Regions from separate parts of the Roseburia sp. 831b genome, predicted to be linked through region 2. Evidence: predicted binding sites of a transcription regulator. Region 2 holds the regulator's gene; the other holds the start of a gene.

Region 1 (8,997 bases), 910 kb from region 2:
GTTTGAGAAATTTCCTATAAAGTAATAAAAGACGAAGAAGCCTGCTCCACTCAGACCACTTCGTCCCTTACTACCATCTTTTTTTCTGTTGCATATATACAATCAGTACGATAACACATATCACTACAATTGTTATTGCCAGGATTGTCATTCTATTACTTCCAGTGAAATTTTTTTGTACATCCAGAGTACTTTCTGTACTGCTCTCTGTTGTCATCTCGTACTCTGTCACTGTCTCTTCCGTCATGACTGTCCCGGACTCACTGTTTCCTACTTCTATGCTTTCACTTTCTTCTGGTGTATCTTTGGGCAAAGCGTCTGTTGTCAGTTCTGCTTCTTCCATCGCTGTAATTGATTTTACTTCCGGCAGCTTTGCCGCCTGGTCGTACTGCTCCTTTTTCAGGATTACAACAACCGCATTCCCTCCGGTATCTTCCCGCTCGATTTTTAGATCGTCACCATCCGATACTTCCTGTCGAATCAGCTTTATCCCATCTTCTATGGAAATGGAATCCGAAAAAACCAAATAACTATGTATCTCACTTTTCTGTTCGGAAATCTTCTCTGTTGTCTCGATTACTTCATTGCGTGATTCTGCGGCACTGCTGTTTCCGCTCTCCACCTCTTCAAATCGAATCTGATTTGCCATTCCGTCAGCCCCTAACCTATTCAATGCGTATACCGGTATACATTTATTACCAGATGCAACATATTCTAGCACACCTGTTTTAAAGTTTCAATACTTTACTTCTTTAAATTGAATATTCGTTTAAAGTGTTATTGGAATAGCACGGTAACTTTTTACCGATTCATCTTATAACCACACTTTGGGCACACATTTCCTCCTTTATAGGTATATCCGCAGCGGAAACAGCAGATGGTCTCATGCTTTTCTTTTGCAAGATAGGTAACATTTCTAGATTCCGGTTTTTCCTGCAAATACGCGATAAAATCCGAAAGAATCTTTGCCCACTTTGTCATCTCAGAAGTCTCTACCGCATATGGAATCTTTGTCTTGGTTCCATCGTGCTGTTCTACCGTAATTCCTCTTCCAAGCAGACCTGTATTTGCTTTTACACTGCGGATGGTCTGAATCGGAATTCCATACGCATTCAAAATGGTACTGTAAAACAGATGCTCCGGGGTTAAAATGATTCCCTCTTTTCCGCTCTCATTCCTTGACGTATCTACCACTAAAATCGGGTATTCGAATGGTTTCCTTTTCGTTGCATAAGTTCCAAGTGCATAATCAATGACCTGCATTTCCTCCTCGGTCGCCTCTTTTAAGAGGACTTTTCTTGCCGGATAAAAATGATGTCTTGGATTTTCCTTAATTTTCCCATCCATGGCGTCTTTTAACTTAGAAACTAAAAGCTCACATTCATCTGCCTTAATCTTTGTTAAACGTTTCACAAGCATTTCGAGTGCATCCACCTTTAATTCTGGCAGATATGCCCCCTGTGAAATCTTTTCATACGCTTTTGCTGCCGCATCAAAATCCATATGAGAAATATCCTTGCAAATCCCGGCAATCTCATCGGCATCCTTTTCCTTGATGCGCTCCCTGATTTTCTCGATGAAAGGCGCTGCATTTTCCGGTAAAAAGTCTCCCTCCTGAATTTTCTTTAGCAAATCAACATAATCTTCCCTGGAGATTTTTCTGGCACGCTTTACAAGATTTCCAAGCTCCTGTGTCTCAATTCCTTCTCTCCTTTGCTGAAGCTCCTTTTGATACGGTGTCATATCGACATCCTCATATTCCTTTAGCTTATCCACATATCTTTGATAACCTTTTCGGTCAAGATTTTGTGGCATCTGCTCCATTAGCTGCCTTACTTCTTTTTCACCTTTTTCGCGTAAAAGAAGCTTAATTCTATCTAGTAAAGATTCCTTGAACTCCTTTGGAACTTCTGCTCCTTTTATCTCATCAGCCACCCGTTTTAACTGTACATATCCATAGTTTTCCGCCGCATCCGCTCTTTTTTCCAATTCCTGCATGCGCCCCTGCTGCTCTTTTTCCTGTACTTTGGTAAGCATGGTTTTCTTTTGTACATCATCAAACAACGGCTCATTTTTTATCTGAAGTATCAGTTCCTGGCGCTGGCGTGGCGATAAACGCTCCCAGAGATTCATCCTGGTCTCATAATTTTCCTTTTTCTCTTTGGCTGCCTTTTTTCTGCGCTCTAATATCCGAACATCCTCTGGCACCGCCTGTGTGCTGCCAGACAGGTGTTCCTTCTGATATGCTATCTTTTCTTCGCCTTCATAATCAGGCGTCCTCTGCGAAGTTACAACACTTCCTGCACCCCGGCGCTGTGCCATCCTGCCTGTTTCACGCTGCTTTGGACCCAGCTGCCCGGATTGTTTTTCTCCTGGCATCTGTTCTTTTGTATCATATTTGTTCTTTTTCTGACGTTTCTTCGTCTGCTCCTTAATCTTTTCTTCCTGTTTTTGAATCAGCTCATGTGGGAAAAATCCTTCCTCAATCCGCGCCTTTAATCTGGAGAATTCCAAATCCGGTAACTTCTCCAACCGCTCACAAAGATCCGCTAGTTCCTCTTTGGCAGACTCACTTCCCTGCTCTTTTGTACTCTGTACCGGCTTTGCATTGCGGTCTTTTACGAACTCATTAAAGTGATAGTTAGACGTATTTTCCCCTCTTTCCCCAAGCAGTTCCAGATAATCCTCGTAAGCTTTTCGGTCAGACAAAAACGGCATTTCGTAGCATGCGCCCTCCGCTAAAAGTTTCTTTGGCCGCGGGGTGTAAAAACAATTGCAATGGTCACATGCATAGGCTCTTGCTAAATAGACTTTTCCCTCTTCGGTATCCACAAGAAGCTCCTTGCCCTCCGGGAACACGACCATATGCATTTTTTGTTTGCACTTTGGACAAAGATAGCCAACCAGGTAAAAATTATGTCCAAGACGCTCCTTCCGTCGTTCCGCAAGGGTTGTCTCCACCTTTTGAAAAGAAGTATCTAACTTTTTCCAAATCAGCTTGTGCCAAAGTCCTTGCTTTTCTTCCTCTGCAAGTTCCGGCTCCTGTGCCGGTTTTTGCTGTACCTCAAGCATTGCCTGTACAACATCCTCAAAAGTCAGGCGGATTCCTTCCTTGTAGAAGCGGAATTTTTCTCTGGAAAACGCCGGCTCTACATAGATTTCCTCTAATATTTTGGCAAACAACTGGTCTAATTTTGCATAATCCTGATCCACGCGGAGTCCTTTTATCATGCCCCATTTTCCAAATGCATAAAGCGTCATATTAAGCACATTTTGCACCTTCGGATATAAAACCAGCTCAATGACTTCTTCCTGATTGACGGGAATGTCTATGATATTTGTCGCGACCTTTTTATTTTCGAAATGAAAAAAGAGAGAACGCACTTCTCCCTGTAAAATCAGGTAATCCTCTAAGACTGCAATCAGTCCCGTCCACTTCACGTTCTCTCCCATTGTTTCAATTACTTTTTCAAATGTCTGTTTTGTTTCTGTGTTTGCATTCAGTAAAATCAAAAGAAACACCTCATCTTTCCTGTGTTTATGATACTTTCTTTTCCTCCTTGCATCCTGCTAAAATTGCAAGATAGAGGAAAAAGAGTGGCAATGTAATCGGTTGTAAAATACTGAAAATATCCTGTATAGCATATGCGACAACCGGTATCAACAATGCCTTTTTTGCATCTGACATCTCGCGCTTTATTCCCTTTGCTACGGCAGAAATCAAAACACCAAGGTAGGAAACACAGCCAAAAATTCCGATTGTCGTCAGATAGTGAAGGTACACATTGTGTGCATTGTCAAAATAGTATTCCAAATCATATATCATTTCTTTTGCATGATAGGTAAACAGTTCCAGGACCACACTTCCCTGTCCGGCACCGAATAACTTCTGAAAAAGCGGGGCATCCAGAAAAATCTGGAAAAGCCAGGTCCATACATATCCTCTTTGCGTTCCCCACTCCTTACTGAAACGGAAATATCCGTCCAATCTACCTATATTTGTAGTTCTGTCAATCGCAGAAAAATAAACAAATGCACCAAGAATTGTAACGACCACAACAACTGTCACAACAGCTGCAAACACATGTAGTACCCGGTAACATTTTTCCGATTGTAAAAGGAAACGGCATATCAGCCACAGGCATACAATCACTCCTATGAAAAAGAGACATAATTTTACATTCATTGCATATCTTCCCATACTTGAAACCGGTCTTGCGCTATGACACGCAGCATAAATTCTGCCAAAAAGAAGTGCTGTGACGCCTTCCACTGCTAAGCTCTCTAAGAACCTAAGACACGACGCCTTTTCTTTTATCATCAAAAGCAAAAGAAGGCCTGCTGCCACAGCAAATCCCAAATAGGTTGCATCCGTATTTGAGATTAAAACACCAATCGTTCCAATTCCACAGCTGATACCGTAAAATACTTTTTCCAGGAAGCCAGGCAGTTTTTCGTTCTGTTTTCCTTGCATTGGTCTGCAATAATTGTAAATTGCAACCGGAACCACCAGCGTTAAATATTGTCCATATACCCCCGTGTTGCCAAACGTCGAGAGGTAATTGTTAATTTTATCCGTCTTTAAATTTGTCAGTATTCCAAACGAATCTGCGCCCAAAAACTGTATCATTGCAAAAAGAATTACAACATCTGCCGCAAGCGTCATCCAAAAGAACAGTTTTTTGGACAGTACAATCTCTTTTTTTGCTACCACATAAAGTAAGAGCAAAAGGAACATAAAATAAAGACCAATATGCCCGTCTGTACTGCCGGTAAATGCCACGTTTTTCTTTTTTGCAAATAAAAATGATACAACTACGGATGTAAGGAAAACAATCATCCATTTATCTGTCGCACTAAAACTTTTCCAGATTTCGTTTGCTTTTCTTGGATGAAAGCCCTTTTCTTGCACTACACGCCCGGAATAGCCGCTTAATATGACATAAAACGAAATACAGATTGTAGTAACCGCAAACAAACAATATTTTGTCGCCGTCACATTATAATATCCGTTTGTCATCACGAAGGGATAAATCCCCATTAATATCAAAAATAAAATCGTACCAGCCCGTTTTCTTTTGTCACTCATCTTATGCCCTCTTTCTACATCTGATTCACGATGTTTTGTACCTCTTGTGTGCCGTTTGTTCCAATCACATAAATAAGAAGAACCAGCAGCAGAAATCCTATCGCAATCCCAATCCCAATTCCTATCACCTGTGCCGTTATGATGTTATCCTGCTCTTTTTTCTTTTTTTTGCTAATCTTATTTGCCATGAGTTACTGCCTCCTGTCTCCAACGTACTTTCACATCGTCCGAATCCAAGTAACACAACCACGATTCCCATACAGGTAATCATCTGGATTCCAACCAATGCCATTGTCATATAAGCGAAAATTGCAAACGCAATTGCGGTAAATTCCGCATCCTCTTTTCCTTTTTGCATGCATTTTCTAATAGAAAGAAAAATCCAGCCAACATACGCACCCAGTCCAATGATTCCATGTGTCAAAAGCAGCTGCAGATATTCATTGTGTGCATTGTCAAAATAAGAGCCGTAATCCGTCAAAAAGCTTTCCGTACAAATCTGCTGATAAATCTGATATGTGGTATCCGGTCCCGTTCCAAACAGCTTCTGGAAAAGTGGCAGTCCATTATAATAATCCACCGTTTTTAGCCAGATATAACCTCTGTAATTTCCCCACTCCCGGGTAATGTGAAGTTTTTCCAAAAGGGAGGATGCATGAATTGCGCCTTTATTGCTATTTACAACTACAAACATCATTACAATAAGTAATAACACGAGTGCAAGCAGTACTTCTAAAATCCGCTTTCCAATCCGCAACACTCTTTTTAACTGCGCACGTTTTTGTTTTCTGTCCTCTCTTTTTGGACTCTGTCTTTGTCTGGTTCCCATTCCATATAAGATTGCTCCAAGCACAACCAAAAGTGCTGCTCCCAGTGTTACCGCAAGCCCAATTCCTGCAATTTTGCCCTCCAGCATTATTTGGCTGACTCCATCCACTGGTTTTGCCCCGCCGATTTGCTTTTGCAAGACCCGCATCATAAGCGACATTGCAAAAAAAGCAACCAGCAATCCATCATATTCCAAAAACATTCTGACATTTTGAATCAGAATCCAGCCAAACAGGAAAAAGACAATCACTCCAAGAAATGCCCCGTCCGCACTGTTGGTTAATACCGCGCACATTGTAACTACACTTGTAATTATATGTAGCGTTTTCTCCTGCCATTTTTTTGCCATAAGAAAACCAGTCGCTGCAAATGCAAACATCATCCCTGCATAGACGCCAAACACGTCAATATGCCCAATCGTGGAAGAAAAATAGGTCTGCTGCTCTTCCACAAGATCCCAGAAAAAATGAAGTGGGTCCGCGCCAAAATGATTCAAGATGCCGATTCCACAGATAAAAATAGCGGCAAGCTCCATCGCATACAGGCTCCAGCGGTATAACTTTCCATTCTCCACAATCAGAAATATGGCGAGTGCATAAATTAAATAAATCAAAAGTCCGTTTCTTCTTCCGCACTCCCCGGTAAAAGCTTCCATTCCATACTCTGAAAACCGCACGCTGATTCCCCCGGCAAGTAGAAACAAAAGTGCCAGGCAATCCATACCATTCCACTTTGCAAAAAATATCTTTTTCCGGTTTATCACATTACACGTCAGATTGCATACCAAAAAGATGCCACCAAATAATAAGGTCGCATGCTCCATAAACTGGAATTTTGCCAGCGTCAGTGCAAAATAGCCCTGCTTTGTGTATAGTGGCAGCACACACAAGATTAAGATTGTATAAAAGAAAACTGCCTTATCCTGTATCCAGGAAAAAATCTGCGTCACCTTTTTCCCTGCCTTACTTAACTTTTCCTTGTCAAATCCGTGGAAAAGTTGAAGTATTTTACTTTTGTAAGTTTCCATTGTTGTATCCTTGTTATCGTGTATTGTAAGTATCACAATTCTTTCTATGCTTTATTATAGTTATTTTTTGTTTCTACGACAAGATGTTTCTCCATTCCCCAGTTTATAAAGATTTTAGAATTCCCGAACCCCCTGCCATTTCCACCGCTCCCGCTTTTTGTTAGCACTCATTTTAAAAGAGTGCTAATTTTTTATTGACTTTTTGTCATGGAGGTACTAATATGGAATTTATCAGGAAAAACAATAAAAAGATTTCTTTGTGGCATTCGCGCAAAGAAAAAATTACCATATTGAACTAAAGGAGTGTTGTATTATGTCAAACAAACATGGAAGTCTTTCAATCGATAGCGATAACCTGTTTCCAATTATCAAGAAATGGTTATATTCCGATCACGATATCTTCTACCGTGAGTTGATTTCAAACGGATGCGATGCTATCACAAAATTAGAAAAATTAGAGATGATGGGAGAATACCAGTTCCCTGCAGATTACAAAAAGAAAATTGAGGTCATCGTAAACCCAGAAGAAAAAACCTTAAAATTCATCGATAACGGTCTTGGTATGACAGCAGATGAAGTGGAAGAATATATTTGTCAGATTGCATTTTCCGGTGCAACCGACTTCATCGAGAAGTACAAAGATAAAGCAAATGACGATCAGATTATCGGTCATTTCGGACTTGGTTTCTACTCTGCATTCATGGTAGCAGACCGTGTTACCATCGATACCCTTTCTTATAAAGAAGGTTCTACACCAGTTCACTGGACCTGCGATGGCGGTACCGATTATGACATCGAAGATGGTACAAAGACCACAATTGGTACAGAGATTACTTTATATTTAAACGAAGACTGTGTAGAATTTGCAAATGAATATCGCGCAAAAGAAGTCATTCAGAAGTACTGCTCTTTCATGCCAACTCCAATCTTCTTAAGCAAGGCAAATGCGGAAACAGAATATGAAACCATCGACGCTGCCGATAAATTGGATACCGATACTGTTGTGGAAGAGATTCACGAAGAAGCCAAAACAGAAGAAAAAGAAAATGAAAACGGTAAAAAAGAAGTCGTTGAAGTATCTCCAGCAAAGGATAAATTAAAGATTGTAAAACGTCCGGTTGCCTTGAACGATACCAACCCACTTTGGACCAAGAATCCGAACGATTGTACCGATGAAGAATACAAAGAATTCTACCGCAAGGTATTCTTAGATTACAAAGAGCCATTGTTCTGGATTCATCTGAACATGGACTACCCATTTAACTTAAAAGGTATTCTTTACTTCCCTAAGATTAATACCGAGTACGATTCCATCGAAGGAACCATCAAATTATACAACAATCAGGTCTTTATCGCAGACAACATTAAGGAAGTCATCCCAGAGTTCTTAATGCTCTTAAAAGGTGTCATCGACTGCCCTGACCTTCCATTAAATGTTTCCAGAAGTGCTCTGCAGAACGATGGATTCGTGAAAAAGATTTCCGATTACATCACCAAGAAAGTTGCAGATAAACTGATTGGAATGTGCAAAACAGATAAAGAATCTTATGAAAAATACTGGGATGACATCAGCCCATTCATCAAATTTGGCTGCTTAAAAGACACCAAATTCTGTGATAAGATGAATGACTACATCCTATTCAAAAACTTAGATGACAAATACCTTACGCTTCCAGAACTTCTTGTAAAAGAAGAGGAAAAAGCGAACACGGAGGAAAATGACAGCAATGATTCTACAGCTAAAGACGCTAGTGACAGCGCTTCATCAGATCATTCTGATTCTGACAGCACTGCTTCTGATACAGAAGAAAAAGATGAAAGAAAAGTCATCTACTATGTAACCGATAAAGTTCAGCAGGGACAATACATCAAACTCTTCAAAGAGCAGAACATGGATGCGGTTATCTTAGACCACAACATCGATACCTCCTTCATTTCCCAGTTAGAGCAGAGAAATGAAAACTACAAATTCATGCGTATTGATGCTGACCTGACCGAATCTTTGAAAGAAGAGACAAATGCAGAAGATTTAAAAGCCGAAACAGATACCTTG
Region 2 (8,997 bases):
CGTTTCTTGCATCGATTGCTTCTTTTCTCTTCTTATCCTGTGCTTCGAACTCAGCAGCTTCTTTTACAGCCTTATCGATTTCATCATCAGACATAGATGTTCCGGATGTGATTGTGATGTGCTGTTCTTTTCCTGTACCAAGATCTTTTGCAGATACGTTTACGATACCGTTTGCATCAATATCGAATGTAACTTCAATCTGTGGAACACCACGACGTGCTGGTGGGATACCATCCAGACGGAACTGTCCAAGGGATTTGTTATCTCTTGCGAACTGTCTCTCACCCTGTACAACGTTGATATCAACGGCTGTCTGGTTATCTGCTGCTGTAGAGAAGATCTGGCTCTTCTTGGTAGGAATTGTTGTATTTCTCTCAATCAATCTTGTAGCAACACCACCCATTGTCTCGATAGATAAGGATAATGGAGTTACATCAAGAAGTAAGATTTCGCCTGCACCGGCATCTCCTGCTAATTTACCACCCTGGATAGAAGCACCAAGTGCTACACATTCATCTGGGTTTAAGGATTTGCTTGGCTCTTTGCCTGTTAACTGTCTTACTTTATCCTGTACAGCTGGGATACGTGTAGAACCACCAACTAATAATACCTGACCTAAATCAGCGTTTGTAAGTCCTGCATCCTGCATAGCTTTCTGTACTGGAATAGCTGTTCTTTCTACTAAGTCGTGTGTCAATTCATCAAATTTTGCTCTTGTGAGGTTCATATCGAAATGTTTTGGTCCCTCAGCTGTTGCTGTGATGAATGGTAAGTTGATGTTTGTAGTTGTAGCAGAAGATAACTCTTTCTTTGCTTTCTCTGCTGCTTCTTTTAATCTCTGAAGTGCCATCTTATCGGTTGATAAGTCAACACCTTCTGCTTTCTTGAATTCATCAATCATCCACTGTGTAATCTTGTTATCAAAATCATCACCACCAAGGTGTGTATCACCGTTTGTAGATAATACTTCGATAACACCGTCACCGATTTCGATAATAGATACATCGAATGTACCACCACCTAAATCATATACCATGATTTTCTGTTCTTTTTCGTTGTCAAGACCGTAAGCTAATGCTGCTGCTGTAGGCTCGTTGATGATACGTTTTACATCAAGACCTGCAATCTTACCAGCATCTTTGGTTGCCTGACGCTGAGCATCGTTGAAGTAAGCAGGTACTGTGATAACAGCTTCTGTTACTTTTTCTCCTAAATATCCTTCTGCATCTGCTTTTAATTTCTGAAGAATCATAGCGGAAATCTGCTGTGGAGAATACTGTTTGTCATCGATTGTTTTCTTGTAATCTTCACCCATATGTCTCTTGATAGAAGAGATTGTCTTGTCAGCGTTTGTAACAGCCTGACGTTTTGCAGGTTCACCGACTAATCTTTCTCCTGTTTTTGTAAATGCAACGATAGATGGTGTTGTTCTTGCACCTTCCTGGTTTGCGATAACGGTAGGTTTTCCACCTTCCATAACAGCTACACAACTGTTTGTTGTTCCTAAGTCAATACCAATGATTTTACTCATGATCTTTTCCTCCTATTATAAAATGAAACTTAATTTACTTGTTCTTATGAGCATTTGCTCTTATCTAAATTTTATCTATTGTTTGAATTATTTATGCAACAGATAAAATTAGTTTGCCACTTTTACCATGCTGTGTCTTACAACTGCATCACGGTACATATAACCTTTCTGAAGTTCCTCTGCGATTACATTTTCGCCAAGTTCTTCATCTTCCACATGCATCACTGCGTTATGGAAATTTGGATCAAATTCCTGACCAACTGCCTCGATTGGTTTTACTCCAATCTCCTCTAATACGGTCATCATCTGTTTGTAGATTTTATCCATTCCGGCTACGAATGCATCTTCTTTATTCTCTTCCGGGACTGCTGCAAGACCTCTTTCGAAGTTATCAACAACTGGTAAAATCTTTTCTACAACTGTTTTAGCACCCATATCATACATCTGGGATTTTTCTTTTTCAGAACGTTTTCTAAAGTTATCAAATTCTGCCATCTGACGTTTCAAACGATCGTTTAAATCTTCAATCTGTTCGTCTTTTTTGTCCTTTTTCTTTTTGAAAAATCCTTTCTTCTCATCGGAAGCTGAATCGTCTGATTCGCTTTCTTCCTCTGTCTGTTCTGTATGTTCCTCGGAAGTTTCTTCTTCGGTAGAAGTGGTGTCTTCCGCTGTTGTCTCTTCAGATTCTGCTGCTTCTTTTTCTAAATCTTCTAAAACTTCTTCTAAAACTTCTTCTTTATTCTCTGCCATCATCCAGCCACCTTTCTATTCTAACTCATTCTTTTGTTTATCTAAAATTCCATCTAAAGAATTTTTCAGCGTTTTTAAATTATCCATTACTTTTTCATAATCCATTCGCTTCGGTCCGACAATTCCAATCGTTCCTCGAACACCCTCGCCAAGCTCGTAGGTTGCTGTCACAACACTGCAATCTTTCATGGTCTGAATCGGGCTTTCATTTCCGATATAAACCTGTATTCCGGTATTCTCCTCATCCAAAAGATTCTCTGTCACAAGGCTTGCTAACTGTTGTTTCTCTTCGAATGTGGAAATCAGTTCACTTGCTTTCTCCGAATCACTTAATTCCGGATACTTGAAAAAGTTTGTTGCACCGCTTGTATAGATTCGAATGTCATCATCTGCTCCCATCGTCTCTGCAATGGTATCTAACACATTACTGATAATGTCGCTATGGATTCCTGCCTGCTCTTTCAGTTTTGCGATTGTGGCAAGATTGATATCCTGCAATGCAAGACCATTCAAATTGGAATTCAGTAGGATGTTCAGTTTCAACATCGTCTCATTGTCGATTGGCTCTGAAACAGAAATCATCTTGTTCTTTACGATGTTGCCCTCTGTTACGATTACTGCAAGAATCTGATCATCCTGCACGTTCGACAACTGAATGAATTTCACCTTGTTCTTATGATAGGATGGCGCCGATACCATGGTCGCATAGTTGGTATTTGTCGCAAGTATTTTTGCAACTTTCTGTAAGACCTGTTCCATCTTCTCGGTATGTTCGATTACAAAATCCTTCATGTCGGACACTTCCTGATTCTTCTCTGCCATCAGATTGTCCACATAGAAACGATATCCTTTATCCGATGGAATTCGTCCTGCCGAAGTATGTGGCTGAACAATGTATCCTAATTCCTCTAAATCTGCCATCTCATTTCGGATTGTTGCAGAACTTAGATTCAAATCTGTATACTTGGAAATTGTTCTAGAACCAACCGGCTCACCAGTTTCCATATAGTTCTTGATGATTGCATTTAAAATTTTAGTTTTTCGATCATCTAATTCGAACTCTTCCATGTCATCGCTCCTGTCTTTCTCTTAGAACTTGGTACTTTTTCTCACAAGCTTTCAGATTTGTTAGCACTCATTAATGCGGAGTGCTAATATCCTTGTATTTAAGATAGCACCATCATATTTCTTTGTCAACACTCATTTCAAAAAAATTTCTTTTTTTTCGATTTTTTTCTAAAAAAGAAAACCAGCGACCTTTGCTTTTAACTTTTATGCAAAAATCACCGGTTTCTTCTATATAATAATCTTTTCTACATACGCCCTTCTTTTTTCTCTATCTGTTCTATCCGAAACAAATCTTCAACACGCTTTTATTCGTAGCGGAGTGCGTCAATGACCTCCATCTTAGATGCCTTGTTCGCAGGATAGTATCCGAAAAATACACCTGTGAGCATTGAGAAGAACAAGGACAATAAGATTGCGGTGAGTGATGGATGAACGGACATGATAATGTACTGGGAGTATTCCGAGTAGGCAGACTGAATAATCAGTCCTGCAACTTTTCCTAACAGGAATCCATTTAAAATGCCAAGTGTAATTCCAATCATTCCACCAATCAGGCAAAGAACAATCGCCTCAATCACAAACTGCATACGAATCACTTTTCGTTTTGCTCCAAGTGCCATACGAACACCAATTTCTCTTGTACGCTCTGTAATCGATACCAGCATGATATTCATAACACCGACACCACCAACAATCAATGAGATTGCTGCGATTCCGGAAATTGCAACGGTTACAACATTAATCACAACATTAATAATTCCAAGACTAGATGATGCATTGTTCGTTACAATGTTAAAGTTTTCATTGTTCTCATAATACTGATTCAAGAAATCGGATGCATCCTGGGTTGCCTGTTCGATGTCCGCAGTTGAATTAATCAATAAGTTAAACATATCATATCCAACCTGTTCACTTCCCTGCAGTTTTGTCGTTGTCTGATATGGAATCAGCAATGGTGTAGAACGGTCTTTTTCTGGAACAGATGTGTCAATCTTTCCAAAAAGAGCCGAATTATACTTGAAAACACCAACCACAACAAAATCATAGGAATTTCCATCATTTGCATCCACACTGATTTCCTGGCCAATCGGATTTTCATCACCAAAATATTGATTTTGCATAAGGTCTGAAATGACGCAGACATTCTTTCTTCCTTCACAGTCCTTATCGGTAATTCCACGTCCTTCTAATAATTCAAGCTTTAAATAATCAAGATACTCTGATGTCATTCCCTGTACACTAACGTTTGCATAACGTTTACTGTCCTGTCTTACCTGACCATCCGTAAAGTAATTGTTGGCTGCAATCCCCTGAAATTCTCCCGGATATTTTTCTTTGAGTGCATCAATCATCTCCTGTGTGACATAATCACTCTCTTTCATATCTGGATAAATCCAGGTGTCCCAGTCTGCATCATCCTCCGGATATCTTGCTTCCACATAAACAGAAACTGTATTTCCACCAAGCGAATTCATTGTCGAACTTAGTGTACTCTTGATGGAACTACCTATCGTCGTAATGGTAATCACGGCACTGATACCGATGATGATTCCAAGCATCGTTAGAATTGATCTCATTTTATTACTAAATATGCTCGTAATTGCCTCTTTAATATTTTCAAATATCACGCTTTCACACCCCCATTATCCGATATCACGTTACCATCACGGATTGTCACAATACGCTGTGTCTCTGCCGCAAGTTCCTGAGAATGTGTAATTAATACAATCGTTTTTCCCTGTTTCTCGTGAAGTTCATGAAATAAATCCATCACCATATGACTTGTTTTGGAGTCGAGCGCTCCAGTAGGCTCATCTGCCAGAATAATTGCCGGGTCATTAATCATTGCTCTTGCAATGGCAACACGCTGTTTTTGTCCACCGGAAAGCTCATTTGGACGATGCAGTGCACGCTCCTGCATTCCAACCATTTCTAACATTTCCATTGCTTTTTCTTTTTGATTTTTTATATGCTCTTCGCTATACATAAGAGGTACCATTACATTTTTCAATGCATTGGCACGTGGCAGCAGATTAAAATTCTGAAAAACAAATCCAATTCGTCTGTTTCGAATTGCACTTCGTTCTTCATCACGCATCATATTGACATCCCTTCCTTCCAGAAAATAACGTCCTTCTGTCTGTCTGTCGAGGACACCAATAATATTCATCAACGTACTCTTACCAGAACCGGATTCTCCTACAATCGAAACAAACTCACCTTTTTCTACTGTAAGGTCAATCCCGTTTAAAATCTGAAGTTCATTCGGCTGGCCAATATAATACCTCTTAATAATTTGTTCCATTCGAATTACTGGTTCACTCACTGTTCTTCCTCCGTTGTCTCATTCTCTACGGTTGTAGTTCCATTCGAGTACATCTGGCTAGGAGAAAACGTTGCTCCTTCCTGTATGGAAGTATCATAAATCAAAGCATCTCCCTCTTTTAAGTCTCCGCCTGTAATCTCTGTATAATAATTGACTTCTTTTCCAACTTCTACATTACAACGTTTTGCAACTGCGGAACCATCTTTCTGATAGTCTGCGAGCATCACATAATTTTTACCGTTCTCATCTGTCTGAATCAAATCGTATGGAACTGCAAGTACATTTTTACGCTCTTCGATGATAACCTTTACTTTTGCACTCATTCCAACCAAAAGATCGGATGGACCTACTGTTACCTCTGCCGCATAACCTCCACTTGTAGATGTGGATGCAGATGCTGTGCTGTCTGTTGTAGGTGCTGTGGACTGATTTTTCACGCGGACTACACGGCTGACAGTACCAGGAATCTCTTCATTACCGGTTGCATTTGTCTTTACAACTGCAGTCATGCCTTCCTGAATTTTTAAAATATCACTCTCATTTACCGTTGCATTGATTTTCATGCTGCTTGTGTCTTCAATCGTAATGATTGTTGTTCCCGGTGTATTGGTATCCCCAACAGAAACGTTTACAGCCGTTACAACACCATCGCATGGTGCAACAATCTGACAATCATCTAACTGATTCTGTAAATCTTTTTGTGTTTTTTGTGTCGCAGAATCGGTATCCTGATATCCTTGCATATCTACAACATTCTGTGCGGATGCAATTGCTTTATCTGTTGATTTTTTTACACTGTCATAATCACTTTTTGCAGAATCAACTGCTCTTGCTAAGTCTGTCAAAGATGCACTCTCGGTATCCACCTGTGACTGAAGCGCACTTACCTCTGTCTTTAAGGATTCATATGTAGTTGCTGCATTCTCTGCTGCTTTTGCCTTTGTGGTATCGTCCGGTGCTGCTGCCGCATCGCTGTTCGCCTGATTCATTGCAGCTTCTGCTGCACTTAAATCTGCCTGTTTGGCTGCTAATGTATTCCTGTCGTTGGCAAGTTTTGTATTGGCAGAATCATAATCTTCCTGTGCCTGCGTAATCTTTGTGTTTGCTGCATTTAACTGATCCTGCTGATCTGATTTTGCATCGCTCAATGCCTTTTCATTCTGTTTTGCCGTATTTTTTGTAACTGCAGATTCGTTTGTCAGTGTTTTCTCTGTAATGGAAAGGTTCTCCTGAATTGCTGCGGAATCAAAGGTACAAAGCACATCTCCCGCCGTTACCTGGTCTCCTACCTGTACATTCACTGCTGTTACCTCTGCCTGTGCCTTGGATGTAATATTTGTCTTACTTGCACCCGCCGCTGTACCGGTCAAAGAAATGGAATCAGACAAATCTCTTTTTTCCACTGTCTCAACCTCTACCGTATTTGCCACGCTCTCCACTGCTGTTTTAAGACGTGACACCACGAAACTAATCGCAATGACAACCACAAGAATGACTGCCACCACAATCAAAATTACTTTTGTTTTTTTTGATTTTACATTTCCCTTCATGCTGTTCTCCTTATTTTTACTTTCTTTTTGGTTTCATCATCGGACACCTGTCCATCTAAAACAGGTCTCCGACAACGAAACCTTTCAAATCATATCACATTGTGTTTCAAAATATCCGATTTTTAAAAATTCTTAAGAAATCTTTCCAATTTCTGTAAACTTTTTGAATAAAATTTCCTATTATACAACAAGAACCCCCTAAGCAGCTGGTTTCCAACTACTTAGGAGGTTCTTGTCACATCTTTTGTCTGCGCAAAGTGAAGTTCTTTCATTCCTTCAACCTCATCGCAGACCTCTTTTAAATTACACGCCTTACAGTCCATTATCAGATTTTTCATAATATGGTCAATGGCTGCTGTAATCTGCTCATTCTTTTTTACTTGTTTCTTTAATGCCTCATAAGGAAAATCCTTACAGGTAACAAACACCAGTTTTACCGCCTCAACATTTGGATTTTCATGATATGCCTTTAGAAAAAGCTTTCCAACTTTTGCAAAATCAAGTCCCTGCTGTAAGGCCTCTTTTCCAACTCTTGCCGGTTCTCTGTCATTCGATGCCGAAATACGCATCATAAATCCTTTGGGATTCAAGTGATATCTGACATATTCAATTTTACGGATGGCATTATAAAGCGTATTGCCTTCTCCCATGCTGTCTTTTTTCACTCTTACAAATGCAAGTCTTGCATAAGGAAGGTCCGCTTTGATTTCCGGTAAATCTGGTCCATATAGTAAAATTTCATCCTTTGGAATCAAATGCTCCTCCGTGGTTAACGCAAGCCCGCTGATGGCAAAAAGTGCATCCCCACCAAGCTCGTATGCCATATCTCCCCGCAAAATCATATTTGCATTCCCACTGTCTATCCAATCAGAATTCCGGTCTGAAAAGTCAAGCTGCTTTTTTTCAAATCCATCTAACATTTCATAAAGTCTGGCAATGGACTCATCGTATAATTTCATGCTTATAATTTACGCTCTCTTTTTATTTTATCATAATGTTTTTCTAACAATGGCTGGATAGCTGAAGTAAGCTTCATGTCTAAGTTGAAAAAATAAACAATCAGACTTAGCACAAACAAAACTGCAATCACAATTGCAACAATCAATAATACTTTTAACATAACTGGCATATTTCCTCCCTATCTTGCCATTCCCTTCTGGCGTGCAAATTCTGCTGCTCCAAGTGCTCCCATAAGCTGCGGGTCAATTGGAAGTTCAATTACGTTTAACTTTAAGACTTTTTCAATAGCTGCCTTCAGCCCGTCATTCTTTGCGCATCCACCGGTCAGTGTGATGTTCTCTACCGCACCGGCTTTTTTAGCCATGACAAAACATCTTTTGGCAACGGATAATTCGATTCCTGCTGCGATTTCATCCATCGGTTTTCCTTCTCCGACTAATGAGATAACCTCGCTCTCTGCAAATACGGTACACTGTGCTGTAATCGGAATGACATTTTTGGCATTTAGGGATAATTTTGAGAACTCTGGCAATTCCATCTCGAACGCTTTTGCCATCGTCTCAAAGAAACGCCCTGTTCCGGCAGCACACTTGTCATTCATCGCAAAATTTAAAACGGTTCCATCGTCATCTACCGCAATTCCCTTCACGTCCTGTCCACCGATATCGATAATTGCTTTGACATCCGGGTCCGCCACATGAACGCCCATCGCATGACAACTTATTTCAGAAATGTTCTCATCCGCAAACGGAACCTTGTTACGTCCATATCCGGTTCCGACCAGATAATCTAAATCTTCCGGTTTCTCTAAT

The links. Region 2 encodes HrcA, which represses chaperone genes, less so after heat shock. Its sites were predicted from a motif close to TGTTAGCACTCNNNNNNNNNGAGTGCTAACA; they were not measured.
Region 1: htpG (molecular chaperone HtpG) is a predicted target of HrcA. The motif match lies at 7,103-7,133, and genes of this name have one in related genera.

The regions. Positions count from the first base shown of each region.
Region 1 is NZ_CP135162.1:1,748,685-1,757,681, forward strand. Features, by position in the region: gene BIV16_RS08110 (hypothetical protein) at 71-649, opposite strand; gene BIV16_RS08115 (hypothetical protein) at 802-3,513, opposite strand; gene BIV16_RS08120 (O-antigen ligase family protein) at 3,539-5,089, opposite strand; gene BIV16_RS08125 (hypothetical protein) at 5,104-5,277, opposite strand; gene BIV16_RS08130 (O-antigen ligase family protein) at 5,226-6,944, opposite strand; gene htpG (molecular chaperone HtpG) at 7,258-8,997, shown strand, end outside.
Region 2 is NZ_CP135162.1:835,294-844,290, reverse strand. Features, by position in the region: gene dnaK (molecular chaperone DnaK) at 1-1,531, opposite strand, end outside; gene grpE (nucleotide exchange factor GrpE) at 1,640-2,281, opposite strand; gene hrcA (heat-inducible transcriptional repressor HrcA) at 2,297-3,349, opposite strand; gene BIV16_RS03720 (ABC transporter permease) at 3,655-4,926, opposite strand; gene BIV16_RS03715 (ABC transporter ATP-binding protein) at 4,974-5,654, opposite strand; gene BIV16_RS03710 (efflux RND transporter periplasmic adaptor subunit) at 5,672-7,225, opposite strand; gene BIV16_RS03705 (carbon monoxide dehydrogenase) at 7,447-8,184, opposite strand; gene BIV16_RS03700 (hypothetical protein) at 8,187-8,345, opposite strand; gene BIV16_RS03695 (acyl-CoA dehydratase activase) at 8,364-8,997, opposite strand, start outside.